Regions from separate parts of the Pseudomonas khavaziana genome, predicted to be linked through region 3. Evidence: riboswitches for the same ligand, from Rfam matches in the RefSeq annotation. Region 3 holds a riboswitch; each other region holds the start of a gene.

Region 1 (4,061 bases), 300 kb from region 3:
CTCGCACCTTGAAACCCAGGCCGGTGCAACTGAGCACACTCATCGCGCGTTCCTGCGGCCAATCAGGATCAGCGCAAACACCGGTGCGCCCACCAACGCCGTGACCACACCTACGGGAATCACCTGGCCCTTGATCAAGGTGCGCGACAGCACATCGGCCGCAATCAAGAACAACGCGCCACCAAGAGCGCTCGCCGGCAGCAACCGCGAATGCCCGGTGCCCAGCAGCAGGCGCACCGCATGGGGAATCACCAGGCCGACAAAACCGATGGAGCCAACGATGGACACCATCACTGCCGTCACCAGCGCAGCGCAGGCCACCAGCACAAATTGCACGCGGCGCACCGGGATGCCCAGGGACGCCGCCGAGTCGCTGCCGAAAGTAAAGGCATCCAATGCGCGACGATGCCACAGGCACACCGCCAGCCCAACGATCGCCACCGGCACCGCCAGCCACACCGACGGCCAACGCACGCCGCTGAGGTTGCCCAGCAGCCAGAACATAATGCCGCGGGCTTGCTCGGAGCTGGCCGACTTGGTGATCAGGAACGCGGTCAAGGCATTGAACAATTGCGAGCCGGCGATGCCCGCGAGGATGATCTGCCCGGTGCCGCTGGACGAGCCACTGGCCCGCGCCAGCAGGATCACCAGCGCAAACGCCGCCATCGCCCCTGCAAACGCCCCCGCCGACAGCGACACCAGCCCGCCGCCGACGCCGATCAAGGCAACGAGGACCGCGCCGGTCGACGCGCCGGCGCTGATGCCGAGCAAGTAAGGATCAGCCAGCGGGTTACGCAGCAACGATTGCAGGATCACGCCACAGGTCGCCAACCCCGCACCGCAGGCAGCGGCCACCAGTGCGCGGGTCAGGCGATAGTTCCACACCACGCCTTCATCGATGGGGTCGAGCACGAAGCCCGCGGCGCACAGTTTGTTGGCGAGCACCTGGAGCACCACCTGTGGCGAGATGGCCGTTTCGCCGATGGCCACGCCGGCGAGCAGGGCGAGCAACAGCAGTGTGAGGGCGAGCAGGGTACGCATCATTTCGGCAGGTCATAGCCGTCGATGGCGGCGGCCAGTTGTTCCAGGCCATCGAAGGTACGCAGGCTGGCCTGCAACGCCAGGGCATCGAGGATGATGATGCGGTTGTGTTTCACCGCGTCCATGTTGCGGGTCACCGGGTCGCTGCGCAGGAAGGCGAGTTTCTTTTCATGGTCGTCGGCGGGGTAGCGGCGCCGATCCATGCGTGCGATCACCAGGAACGTCGGGTTGGCCTTGGCGATGGTTTCCCAGCCGACGGCGGGCCATTCTTCATCGGACTGCACCACATTGCGCAGGCCGAGGGTTTGCAGCATGAACTGGGGAATGCCCTTGTGCCCGGCCACATAGGGATCGCTGGCCATTTCGGCACTGGAGAACCACACCAGCGCGCTGGCTTGCTTCAAGCCTTTGCCTTGCGCGGTGGCGATGGACTTGACCAGGCGCGCCTGCAGTTCATCGTTGAGCTGCTGGCCGCGATCCTGGACGTCGAAAATCTGCGCCAGTTGGCGGATGCTTTTATAAATCGTGTCGATGCGGAACGGCTCCAGTCGCGTGCCGTCGGCACCCACCAGGTTGTCCTTGCCTTCGCAATCCGAGGGCAGCAGGTAGGTGGGGATCTGCAGCTCATGGAATTGCTCGCGGGTGCCGACCACGCCTTGGGGCCCCACCACCCATTCCAGCTCGGCGGCCACCAGTTGCGGGCGCTTGGCGATCACCGCTTCGAAGCTCGGCTCGTTGTTGGCCAGGCGCTCGATGGTGGCGTCCTGTGCCTTGTACTGCGCCAACACGTTGTTGAACCACAGCGAAGTGCCAACCACTTTATCGCCCACGCCCAAGGCATAGAGCATCTCGGTGGCGGCCTGGCCGATGGTGACGCTGCGTGCAGGCGCGTGCTGGAAGGTCAGGGTACTGCCGCAGTTTTCCAGGCTCAGCGGGTAATGGGTGGGCGTGGCCTGGGCCATTGCACAGGCACCCAAGCCTGCGATCAGGGCGGTAACGCGTGGCAGCATGGGGAGATCTCCGAGTGCAGCAGGGGCGGTACGGCTCGGAAATACAGCCTCGAACGCTGCCGATCAGGCAGGCAAGGATGTCCTTCCCGGACACCCCGCCGGTTAGTGGTTTTGCTGGGCCGGCAGGTCTCCTGACTGATGCGTCGTCACCTTGCTCCCGCCTTCCCGGACAGGGTCCAGTGGCAGTGGGGAGCAGGCTCGGCACCTACAGTTGCGGGGGCAGTTTCGATTGACGTCGCGGGCGGCGTTTCGAATTCCCTGTTAGTCCCATACGGGAACCGGCGGCGGTATGGTAGTCGATCACGCCCTGTAGGAGCGAGCTTGCTCGCGAAGGTCGTCAACGATGACGCGGGGAACCTGATGCTCCGCGGTGCGCTCAGGTGCTTCGCGAGCAAGCTCGCTCCTACAGAGGAATGGCTCAGAGTCGTATGTCTTGGGGGCCGCGAATCAGCGCCTCGATGCGCGTTCCTGTGGCGCGTTCTTCATTGCTGAACCCGTCATAGTCGGCCAGGTTGGCGAAGCGGATGCCGGTCAGTTGCTCGATATGGATCACGCTGCGCTGGTAGGTGCGAAGCTGGCCGAACACCAGGTCGAGCTGCCCCAGCTCACGGCTTTGGTCGATCATGTAGGCGCTGGCGGAGGGTTTGCCGTCGTCGCTGAGGTAAGCCACGACTTTCCAGAACGCCTTGGGGATTTTCACCCCACGATAAAGTCGGTCGTCATCGGCGAATACCGGGCCGGTAAACACCGTGGCCCGGGCTTCCCAGCGTTGGGTGTTGTCAAGAATGTAGTCTTCGAGTTCCAGCCAGGTCTTCTGGTTGAAGCCGCTCATTTGCGGCGAGCAGTTGGTGAAGTGGAAGGTGTCGAAGTTGGCGGTGTTGGCCTCGTCGCCCCAGTTGGGGTCCTGGCGCCGCACCAGGTGGCCGCGGTCCAGGCCATTGCCGGCGTAGAGGTCTTCACCTACCTGCGCATCCAGGGGCAGGCGACCATCGTAGGCCCAAGTGTCGTTGCTGCGCGTGATGTCCACATGCTTTGAACCGTCGATATTCACCCCCACGTAGAGCGCCAGTCGTCGGGAGCGCGACATAGTGATGGAGAAATGCGTGTAGTCCAGGCGCTTGGGTTGCACGTCGCCCGCCAGTGGCTGGTCAACCGTGGGCCATGGCACCACGAAGTCGTTGAGGAAGTCGTCGGCATAGCCAGCGCGGTTTTTGAGGTCCGTGGCCGCGGTGACGCGCGGCGTCGCGGTTCTGGCTTCCAGCAGGGTGGGGCTGAGCGCGACCAATGGGCGCAGGTCAGCAAGCCTGGGGCGGTGGGAAAGGTCGATTTTGGCTGTGCGGGCGGGCATGGGCATGTTCCTTATGGGCCTCGGATAAACACCACTGCAACACAAACTCATGACAATTTGGCCCAGGTGGCGAACACAGGGCTATCCTGAAACCGCTACCCGGACGTTCATCACACGCCAAAAAGGAGCCAGCTTATGTGTGTTCGCCAGCCGCGCAACCCGATTTTCTGTCTGATCCCACCCTACATGCTCGACCAGATCGCCCGCCACGGGGATAAAGCCCAACGGGAAGTCGCATTACGCACTCGCGCCAAGGACAGCACGTTCCGCTCGTTGCGCATGGTCGCTGTACCCGCCAAGGGCCCAGCCCGCATGGCGTTGGCCATGGGAGCCGAGAAACAGCGCTCGATCTACAGCGCTGAAAACACCGACAGCCTGCCTGGCAAGCTGATCCGCGGCGAAGGGCAACCGGCCAGTGGCGATGCCGCGGTGGACGAAGCCTATGACGGCCTGGGCGCCACCTTCGATTTTTTTGACCAGGTGTTCGACCGCAACTCCATCGACGATGCCGGCATGGCCCTGGACGCCACGGTGCACTTCGGCCAGGACTATAACAACGCGTTCTGGAATTCGAGCCAGATGGTCTTCGGCGACGGTGACCAGCAACTGTTCAATCGCTTCACCGTGGCGCTCGACGTGATTGGCCATGAGTTGGCCCATGG
Region 2 (4,061 bases), 1.8 Mb from region 3:
GCTCTATCGGACTACGACCTGCTTAAAGTGGTTCTTGAAAACTTCGATGAAATCAGCGGTGGTGACACGTATCTGAATTTTAAAGAACTGGAGCAAGCCGCCGGGAAGCGCCCAAGCGAAAAAAGTTATAGCGTGGCAACTATCGGAAGTGCCGATGCGCTTATCGAACGTTCAGAATTATGGAAAAGAGTAGATATCGGCGTTGGTTTCTTAGGTGTTCCAGGCCACCATGACTCGAGGGCCGACAAGACGAACTTCAGGCATGTAATAGCAAAACTAGATCCTGCCTATGTCGAGTTTGAAATGCGCTATGCATTTCATTACTGAAGCGATTTCATCACCGCTTCATCAATAGGAAATGAGGCGCGCGTTTGAGCTGACCCAACGCATTTAAACACACCAAATAGGGCGCTATAATGGCGCCCAAGCCTGAGATATGCAGATGATGTGAAAGTCCTATTCCCGCGAGTTCAAAAGAAAAACCCCGCGTCGGACACTAGGAATAGGCCCACTTAACCGGAACATCACTAATGATGTCGGGTGTATTTATCGGACCGTGGCTTTTGAGAAAAAAGTCAAAACGGCCGTTACCCGTCAGATCGATAGCCAACCTCGACTGATTGGTGTGGCGGTTGTAACTCAGAACAGCTTGACCAGATTCACCCGATAGCCGCCTTACAAACGTCAACGCGCCAATACCGGCGTTTTTCAACAAGGCCGAAATGTCGATTTTGTCGGTGCCACTCACAAAATCCATGATCAGGTCAGGGTTTTCCAACGTGGAATCGCTGCCGTGGTCATAAGCAAAGGTATCCGCCCCCCCTGCCCCCCTCAGCCAATCGGCGCCCGCTGCGCCCTTGAGCACATTGTCCGCATCGTTCCCGATGATCGCATCATGACCATAACCGCCGATTGCGTTTTCAACCGTAACGCCTTTGGCAATAGAAACATTCCCCCGCAAGCCTCCAACATCGGAATAGGATTCAGCGTTGAGATTGACGGTCTGGTTTTGGCGATATTTGGAAAAATCCAACGTGTCGTTACCTCCACCGTCCCACACGCAGAATAATGCCGTATTCCTGGGATGATCGAGTTGATAATAGTCTCGACCCGAATTGGAGTTAAAACCGTAGGTGGTGTCTGAATTACGTGTCCTATAATTGGCACCATATACCCGCTGGGCAGCAGCAATGTCACCCATCAATGGTGCAGCAGAGTACTTTCCCTTATGGTTCTGACCACTTAAGTTGGCATCGAAGTAGCTCATGACAGTATGACCACGCGTATCCTGGGCATAGACGGCGTCGCGATAGTAACTGGGGTAGGTGGAATCGCCGCTATTGTCATAGTCCGCAGGATGCAAAAGGCCCAGCCCATGCCCTATTTCATGGGTAAGCGTATATCGGCCATGATTGTTAAGTGCAGGGGCCGCATTCGTGCCATAACGGGGATTGATGAGGACTTTACCGTCTGCGCCTGGCAATTGGGCGAATGCAACCCGGGGCTCCTCACTGTTGGAAAAAGCCAGGTGCCCTTCCCCACGGCCAGTATGCTCTTCAAAAGACACGTTCGCCACATCGGCCCAGGACTGCATGGACAGTCTGGCCTGGCTTTTTTGGGTGGCATTGAACGCTCTTTCCCCTTCCCCCTGGGTATCGAATGTATAGGAGACTTGCGTGACACCATCACCATTGCTGTCATTCCATTTCCGGCCGCTCCGAGTGAGGTGCTGGGCGATCTGGTCCACGGTAAAAACCGGCTTATCAAGACCCGGCATTGGCCTCAAATGCGGGTCGGATGTACGCAACGTGGGATCGGAAGAGCTGTTTTGTTGAGTCTCTACGGAAGAGCTATAGAAGCGTTGCACGCTGTTGGTTATCTGCACAATAGGCACCATCACTTTTGACTATTTGAGGGAGACAAAACCACAACCACGAGCATCAGTAGGGAGAAACGCAAAAAGCGTTCCCGGACAGCTTGCCCAACGATTCAACGCCTGCATCACTCTAAATAACCAAGATACGAATGGAGCACTAGTTCACTGAACATGCCGCCTCAACAACCTATTGAAAAGTAACTAAAAGCCCGAACAACCCAGTTACACCCATACAATATATTTTTATATTTCGGCAACAGAAAGAATAACCTTTCTTCCTTTTGAAACATTTGAAATGTTCATATTCTCCTGCATTAGCTAACGACAAGTGAATAAAGATTCTGGGCACGTACAGGGCCACCTCTCTCGCCCCCCTGGAGCGCATTCCGCCATTTGACGTAAGCGCTCGTCGCATGCTCTCCTACACATCTTGTTTCGGGTGCCCTTCACAGGGTGAAACGGGAAACCGGTGCGCCATAGACCTATGGCAAGTCCGGTGCTGCCCCCGCAACGGTAAGCGAGCGAAGCGTCAAATCCACTGTGCTGTGCATGGGAAGGAGACGCTTATCAGGTGGAACTCTTCCAAGAGCCGCCCCTCGCAAGCCCGGAGACCGGCCCGAAAAAATCAGATAACAAACCCGCGGTGGGCGGGCGCTGTTCAGAACCCTGCGTGCCTGGCTCGCGTGGTTTGCATGCGCTCGTTTCACCTCTGACACCTGATAGGGACGCGCCATGTCGATCACCACCAGCACCTCGCACTCCACCAGCAGCACTGCAACCTTGAGCCAACGCCTGAGCGCCGCAATCGGTGCGTCGATCCTTGGCGCGTGCCTGGTATATTTCGCCGGTTTCTCCCATATCGAGGCAGTGCACAACGCGGCCCACGATACCCGCCACAGCGCCGCGTTCCCTTGCCACTGAGGCCTGCCGACATGATCAAGCGTATTGCCCGAACCGCAGGGTTCACCGGCTTGTTCGCCGCCCTGCTGCTGACCCTGCTGCAAAGCTTGTGGGTCGCACCGTTGATTTTACAGGCGGAGACCTATGAAAAGCCGCCGGCAACCACCGAAGTCACCCATGAGCATGCCGGCGCCGCTGCGCACACCCACGACGCCGAGGCCTGGGAGCCGGAAGATGGCTGGCAGCGCGTGCTGTCGACCACTGGTGGAAACCTGGTGGTTGCCGTTGGTTTTGCGCTGATGCTGGCCGGCCTGTACACCCTGCGTACACCGACCCGCACCGCTGAGGGCTTGCTCTGGGGCCTGGCGGGTTACGCGACCTTTGTGCTGGCACCCACCCTGGGCCTGCCACCGGAATTGCCGGGCACGGCTGCGGCTGACCTGACGCTGCGCCAGAGCTGGTGGATAGGCACCGCTGCCTCCACCGCCGCCGGTATTGCGCTGCTCGTGTTCGGCCGCAACTGGCTGTTGAAAGTGCTGGGCGTGGCGATACTTGCCGTGCCCCACGTGATCGGCGCACCGCAGCCGCAGGTGCACTCGATGCTGGCCCCGGAGGCTCTCGAGACACAATTTAAGATTGCCTCGCAGTTGACCAACGTGGCGTTCTGGCTGGCCCTGGGCTTGATCAGTGCCTGGCTGTTTCGCCGCCACCACGACGATCGATACCCGGCATGATCCTGGTGGTCGGCCTGGGGTGCCAGCGCGGTTGTGATGTTCACACCCTGCTGGGCCTGTTTGACGCCGCCCTCGCCGAGGGCGGTATCGAACCCCAGCGTATCAACGCCCTGGCAAGCCTTGATCGCAAACAGGATGAGCACGGTTTATTGGCCCTCGCTCACCTGCTGGGTCTACCGCTGCAGTGCTTCAATGCCGAACAACTGGCCGGTTATGAACACCGCTTGAGCCATAAGTCAGCGGTCGCTTTTGCCCATGCAGGCTGTTATGGCGTCGCCGAAAGCGCTGCCCTGGCCCTGGCCGAACACCTCTCGGGCAGCCCATCCCGCCTGCTGATTACCCGCCGGAAAACCGCCCAGGCCACTTTTGCATTAGCCTGCGCCGGTTAAAATCTCGATAATTGCCGTTATCGATCATGAATAATCTTCATGCTCGTCCGTTTTTCAACAGGAATCCCCCCATGACCGTCTACTTCATCGGCGCAGGCCCCGGAGACCCGGAACTGATCACCGTCAAGGGCCAGCGGCTGATCCGCAGTTGCCCGGTGATCA
Region 3 (4,061 bases):
GCTGGTCGATCACCACACCCACTGGCCGGCCCATGGCTTTTTCATCGCTGTTGAGAAACCCCGTCAGCACATCCACCGGCTGTCCTTTTGGCTGGCCCCCTTCAAACGGCACGAAAATCACCTTGTAGCCACTGTGCGGCTTGCGATTCCACGAGCCATGCTGGCCGATAAACGCACCATTGCTGAACTGCGCGGGCAGTCTGCTGCCCTCGGCGAACGTCAGCCCCAGTGAGGCGGTATGAGGGCCTACCGCGTAGTCCGGCGCGATGGCCTTGGCGACCAGATCAGGGTTTTGCGGTGTGACACGCACATCCACATGCTGGCCGTAATAGCTGAAAGGCCAGCCATAAAACCCGCCATCCTTGACTGAGGTGATGTAGTCAGGCACTAGGTCACTGCCGATTTCATCGCGTTCATTGACCGCCGTCCACAGCTTGCCGCTCTGAGGTTCCCAGGCCATGCCGTTAGGGTTGCGCAGGCCGGAGGCGAAAATGCGGTGCTTGCCGGTGGCGCGGTCGACTTCCCAGATTGCGGCGCGGCCCTGCTCTGCCTCCAGGCCGTTTTCACCGACGTTGCTGTTGGAGCCGACGCTTACATACAGCTTGCTGCCATCCTTGCTGGCTACCACGTTTTTCGTCCAGTGGTGGTTCAAAGGCCCGCCCGGTAAGTCCACGACCTTGGTGCCCTGGGCTTTGATCGCGGTTTCACCCGGCTGATAGGGGAAGCGCAGCAACTTATCCGAGTCCGCCACATATAGGTCGTTGCCGACCAGTGTCATGCCAAAGGGCGAATTGAGATTCTCCAGGAACACCGTGCGGGTTTCGGCCACGCCATCGTGATCGACATCGCGCAGCAACGTAATGCGGTTCGGGCTCGGCACGCCGGCACCGGCACGGCCCATGACCTTTTCCATTACCCAGCCGCGCACGCCTTTGGAATCGTCCGGCTTGGGTGGCGCATTGGTCTCGGCCACCAGCACGTCGCCATTGGGCAGCACGTAAAGCCAGCGCGGGTGATCCAGGCCCTCGGCGAACGCGGCAACCTGGGTGCCGGCAGCAGCAGTTGGCTTGGCGCCCTCAGGCCAGCCAATGGCCGGGGCGATATTGACGGTGGGGACCAGAGTCTTGTTCGGTTCCGGCAGCTTGGGCGCGGGCCCGGTACCGTCGGAGACCTGCAAGGTTGAGCTTTCACCGCAGGCGGCGAGGCCGCCGGCGAGCATGATCAGTAAGGCGAGTCGGGTTTTATGCATGGTTTTCTCCTTGATACCTGTAAGGGTAGAGAAGCAGGGTGTACGGATGGTTCAAGTACCAGGCCAGCTTTAATTGACGCTCCACCCCCAACCCACTAACCTTCGCGGCTTGTTCCAGGTGCTCTGTGGCGTGCGCGTCGGCAGAGTGAAACAGGGAAGCCGGTGAGTGAGCGCACTTGTACACAGTGTTGCCGCGATTCCGGCGCTGCCCCCGCAACGGTAAATGAGTCAAGACGGTGCTGTTTGCCACTGTATCGCTCGCGATATGGGAAGGCGCGCCCTCGGCTGCATCGATACGACGCGCCACTCATGAGTCCGGAGACCGGCCTTGAACATTCAACAGCATCACGGTGGGCGATGCTTGGCTGTCTGTTTTGTCTTTTTCCTGCCCGCCGTTTTTTGTCCAGCCCCAACGGAGAGCTGCCATGACCGATTCCCCTGACCGCGACGAACGCCACCTGGCGCGCATGCTGCGCAAAAAAGCCGTGATCGACGAGCGCATCGCCAATTCGCCGAATGAGTGCGGCCTGTTGCTGGTACTGACCGGCAATGGCAAAGGCAAGAGCAGCTCGGCCTTCGGCATGCTGGCCCGCGCCATGGGCCATGGCATGCAGTGCGGCGTGGTGCAGTTCATCAAGGGCCGCAACAGCACCGGCGAAGAGCTGTTCTTTCGGCGCTTTCCCGAGCAGGTGCGTTTCCATGTGATGGGCGAAGGCTTCACCTGGGAAACCCAGGACCGCCAGCGCGACATCGCCGCCGCCGAGGCGGCCTGGGCCGTGTCCCGTGCAATGTTGCAAGACGCCTCTATCGGCCTGGTAGTGTTGGACGAGCTGAACATTGCCCTCAAGCACGGCTACCTGGACCTGGATCAGGTACTCAGCGACCTGCAAGCCCGCCCGCCAATGCAGCATGTGGTGGTCACCGGCCGCGGCGCCAAGCCGGAACTGATTGAAATGGCCGACACGGTCACCGAAATGGGCATGCTCAAGCACGCGTTCCAGGCCGGTATCAAGGCCCAGAAAGGCGTCGAACTTTGAATCAGCCCCGTCATTGCCCGGCCGTATTGATCGCCGCTCCGGCGTCCGGCCAGGGCAAAACCACCGTCACCGCCGCGCTGGCGCGTTTGCATCGCAACCTGGGACGCAAGGTACGCGTGTTCAAATGCGGCCCGGATTTTCTCGACCCGATGATCCACGAGCGCGCCAGCGGGGCGCCGGTGTATCAACTGGACATGTGGATGGTGGGCGAGCAGGAAAGTCGCCGTCTGCTCTGGGAAGCGGCAGGGGAGGCTGACCTGATCCTGATCGAAGGCGTGATGGGTTTGTTCGACGGCACGCCCTCCAGCGCCGACCTGGCGCGGCACTTCGGCGTGCCGGTACTGGGCGTGATCGATGGCACCGCCATGGCCCAGACCTTTGGCGCCCTGGCCCTGGGCCTGGCACGTTATCAACCCGACCTGCCGTTTGCTGGCGTGCTGGCCAACCGTGTCGGTACTTTGCGTCATGCCCAGTTGCTCGAAGGCAGCCTCACCGAGGGCTTGCGCTGGTACGGCGCGTTGTCCCGGGAGACCGGCATCGAACTGCCCAGCCGCCACCTGGGCCTGGTGCAAGCCAGTGAATTGAATGACCTCGATGTGCGCCTGGACGCCGCCGCCCAGGCCCTGGGCAGCAGTTGTGAAGTGGCCCTGCCGCCGCCCGTGACCTTTGCCGCGCCCGCCGTGATCGAGGCCGAGCCGTTGCTCGCCGGCGTGCGCATCGCCGTGGCCCGTGACGAAGCCTTTGCCTTTACCTACGGCGCCAGCCTTGACCTGTTACGGGGGATGGGCGCTGAGCTGAGCTTTTTCTCACCGATCCATGATCGCCAACTGCCGCAAGCTGACAGTCTGTATCTGCCCGGCGGGTATCCGGAATTGCACCACCAGGCCCTGTCGGCCAACATCCCGATGCTGGAGGCCATCCGTGCGCATCACGGCGCCGGTAAACCGCTGCTTGCTGAATGCGGCGGCATGCTCTACCTGCTCGATTCGCTCACCGATGTGCACGGTTCTCGTGCCGAACTGGTGGGCCTGCTGCAGGGCGATGCAGTGATGCAAAAGAAACTTGCAGCCCTGGCTCTGCAAAGCGTCGAACTGCCGGAAGGCGTCCTGCGCGGCCACACCTACCACCATTCCCTGACCAACACCGAATGGGCGCCAATTGCCCGCGGCCTGAGCCCCAACGGTGGGCGCGGTGCCGAAGCGGTGTACCGCCAAGGGCGGATGACCGCGTCCTACGTGCACTTTTATTTCCCGTCGAATCCTGGCGCGGTGGCCGCGTTGTTCGCGCCAGACCTTGAGACCGCTATCGCAGGCAAGCCAGCTCCCACAGTTGACCGAGTTGAAACCCAATCCAATGTGGGAGGGGGCTTGCCCCCGATGAGGCCATGACTGACAACGCCTTCCCCAAGGCCGACCGCGACGCTGTCTACCGCGCCATCGCCGAACGCCGCGACATGCGCCACTTCACTGGCGGCAACGTCGCCCCGCAACTGCTGCAGCGCCTGCTCCAGGCTGCGCACCAGGCGCCCAGCGTCGGCCTGATGCAGCCTTGGCGTTTTATCCGCATCAGCGACCGCACCCTGCGTGGGCAGATTCAACAGTTGGTGGAAGAAGAGCGCGTGCGCACCGCCGAAGCCTTGGGCGAGCGCTCCGATGCGTTCATGAAGCTCAAGGTCGAAGGCATCAACGACTGCGCCGAGGTATTGGTGGCCGCACTGATGGATGATCGCGAGCGCCATATCTTCGGGCGCCGCACCCTGCCGGAAATGGACATGG

The links. Region 3 has a riboswitch for cobalamin ahead of cobO (cob(I)yrinic acid a,c-diamide adenosyltransferase). Riboswitches for the same ligand answer to the same signal wherever they lie in the genome.
Positions count from the first base shown of each region.
Region 1: it holds a riboswitch for cobalamin, as region 3 does, so the genes downstream of both, QYQ93_RS19550 (ABC transporter substrate-binding protein) here and cobO (cob(I)yrinic acid a,c-diamide adenosyltransferase) in region 3, are expected to answer to the same signal.
Region 2: it holds a riboswitch for cobalamin, as region 3 does, so the genes downstream of both, QYQ93_RS13030 (CbtB domain-containing protein) here and cobO (cob(I)yrinic acid a,c-diamide adenosyltransferase) in region 3, are expected to answer to the same signal.

Region 1 is NZ_CP129946.1:4,410,737-4,414,797, reverse strand. It holds gene QYQ93_RS19560 (ABC transporter ATP-binding protein) at 1-43, opposite strand, end outside; gene QYQ93_RS19555 (FecCD family ABC transporter permease) at 40-1,044, opposite strand; gene QYQ93_RS19550 (ABC transporter substrate-binding protein) at 1,041-2,051, opposite strand; cobalamin riboswitch at 2,156-2,349, opposite strand; gene QYQ93_RS19545 (DNA/RNA non-specific endonuclease) at 2,470-3,399, opposite strand; gene QYQ93_RS19540 (M4 family metallopeptidase) at 3,535-4,061, shown strand, end outside.
Region 2 is NZ_CP129946.1:2,951,321-2,955,381, reverse strand. It holds gene QYQ93_RS13040 (hypothetical protein) at 1-327, shown strand, start outside; gene QYQ93_RS13035 (M10 family metallopeptidase C-terminal domain-containing protein) at 497-1,885, opposite strand; cobalamin riboswitch at 2,297-2,510, shown strand; gene QYQ93_RS13030 (CbtB domain-containing protein) at 2,609-2,797, shown strand; gene QYQ93_RS13025 (CbtA family protein) at 2,809-3,510, shown strand; gene QYQ93_RS13020 (cobalamin biosynthesis protein) at 3,507-3,899, shown strand; gene cobM (precorrin-4 C(11)-methyltransferase) at 3,971-4,061, shown strand, end outside.
Region 3 is NZ_CP129946.1:4,711,080-4,715,140, reverse strand. It holds gene QYQ93_RS20925 (sorbosone dehydrogenase family protein) at 1-1,249, opposite strand, end outside; cobalamin riboswitch at 1,349-1,594, shown strand; gene cobO (cob(I)yrinic acid a,c-diamide adenosyltransferase) at 1,675-2,286, shown strand; gene QYQ93_RS20915 (cobyrinate a,c-diamide synthase) at 2,283-3,674, shown strand; gene bluB (5,6-dimethylbenzimidazole synthase) at 3,671-4,061, shown strand, end outside.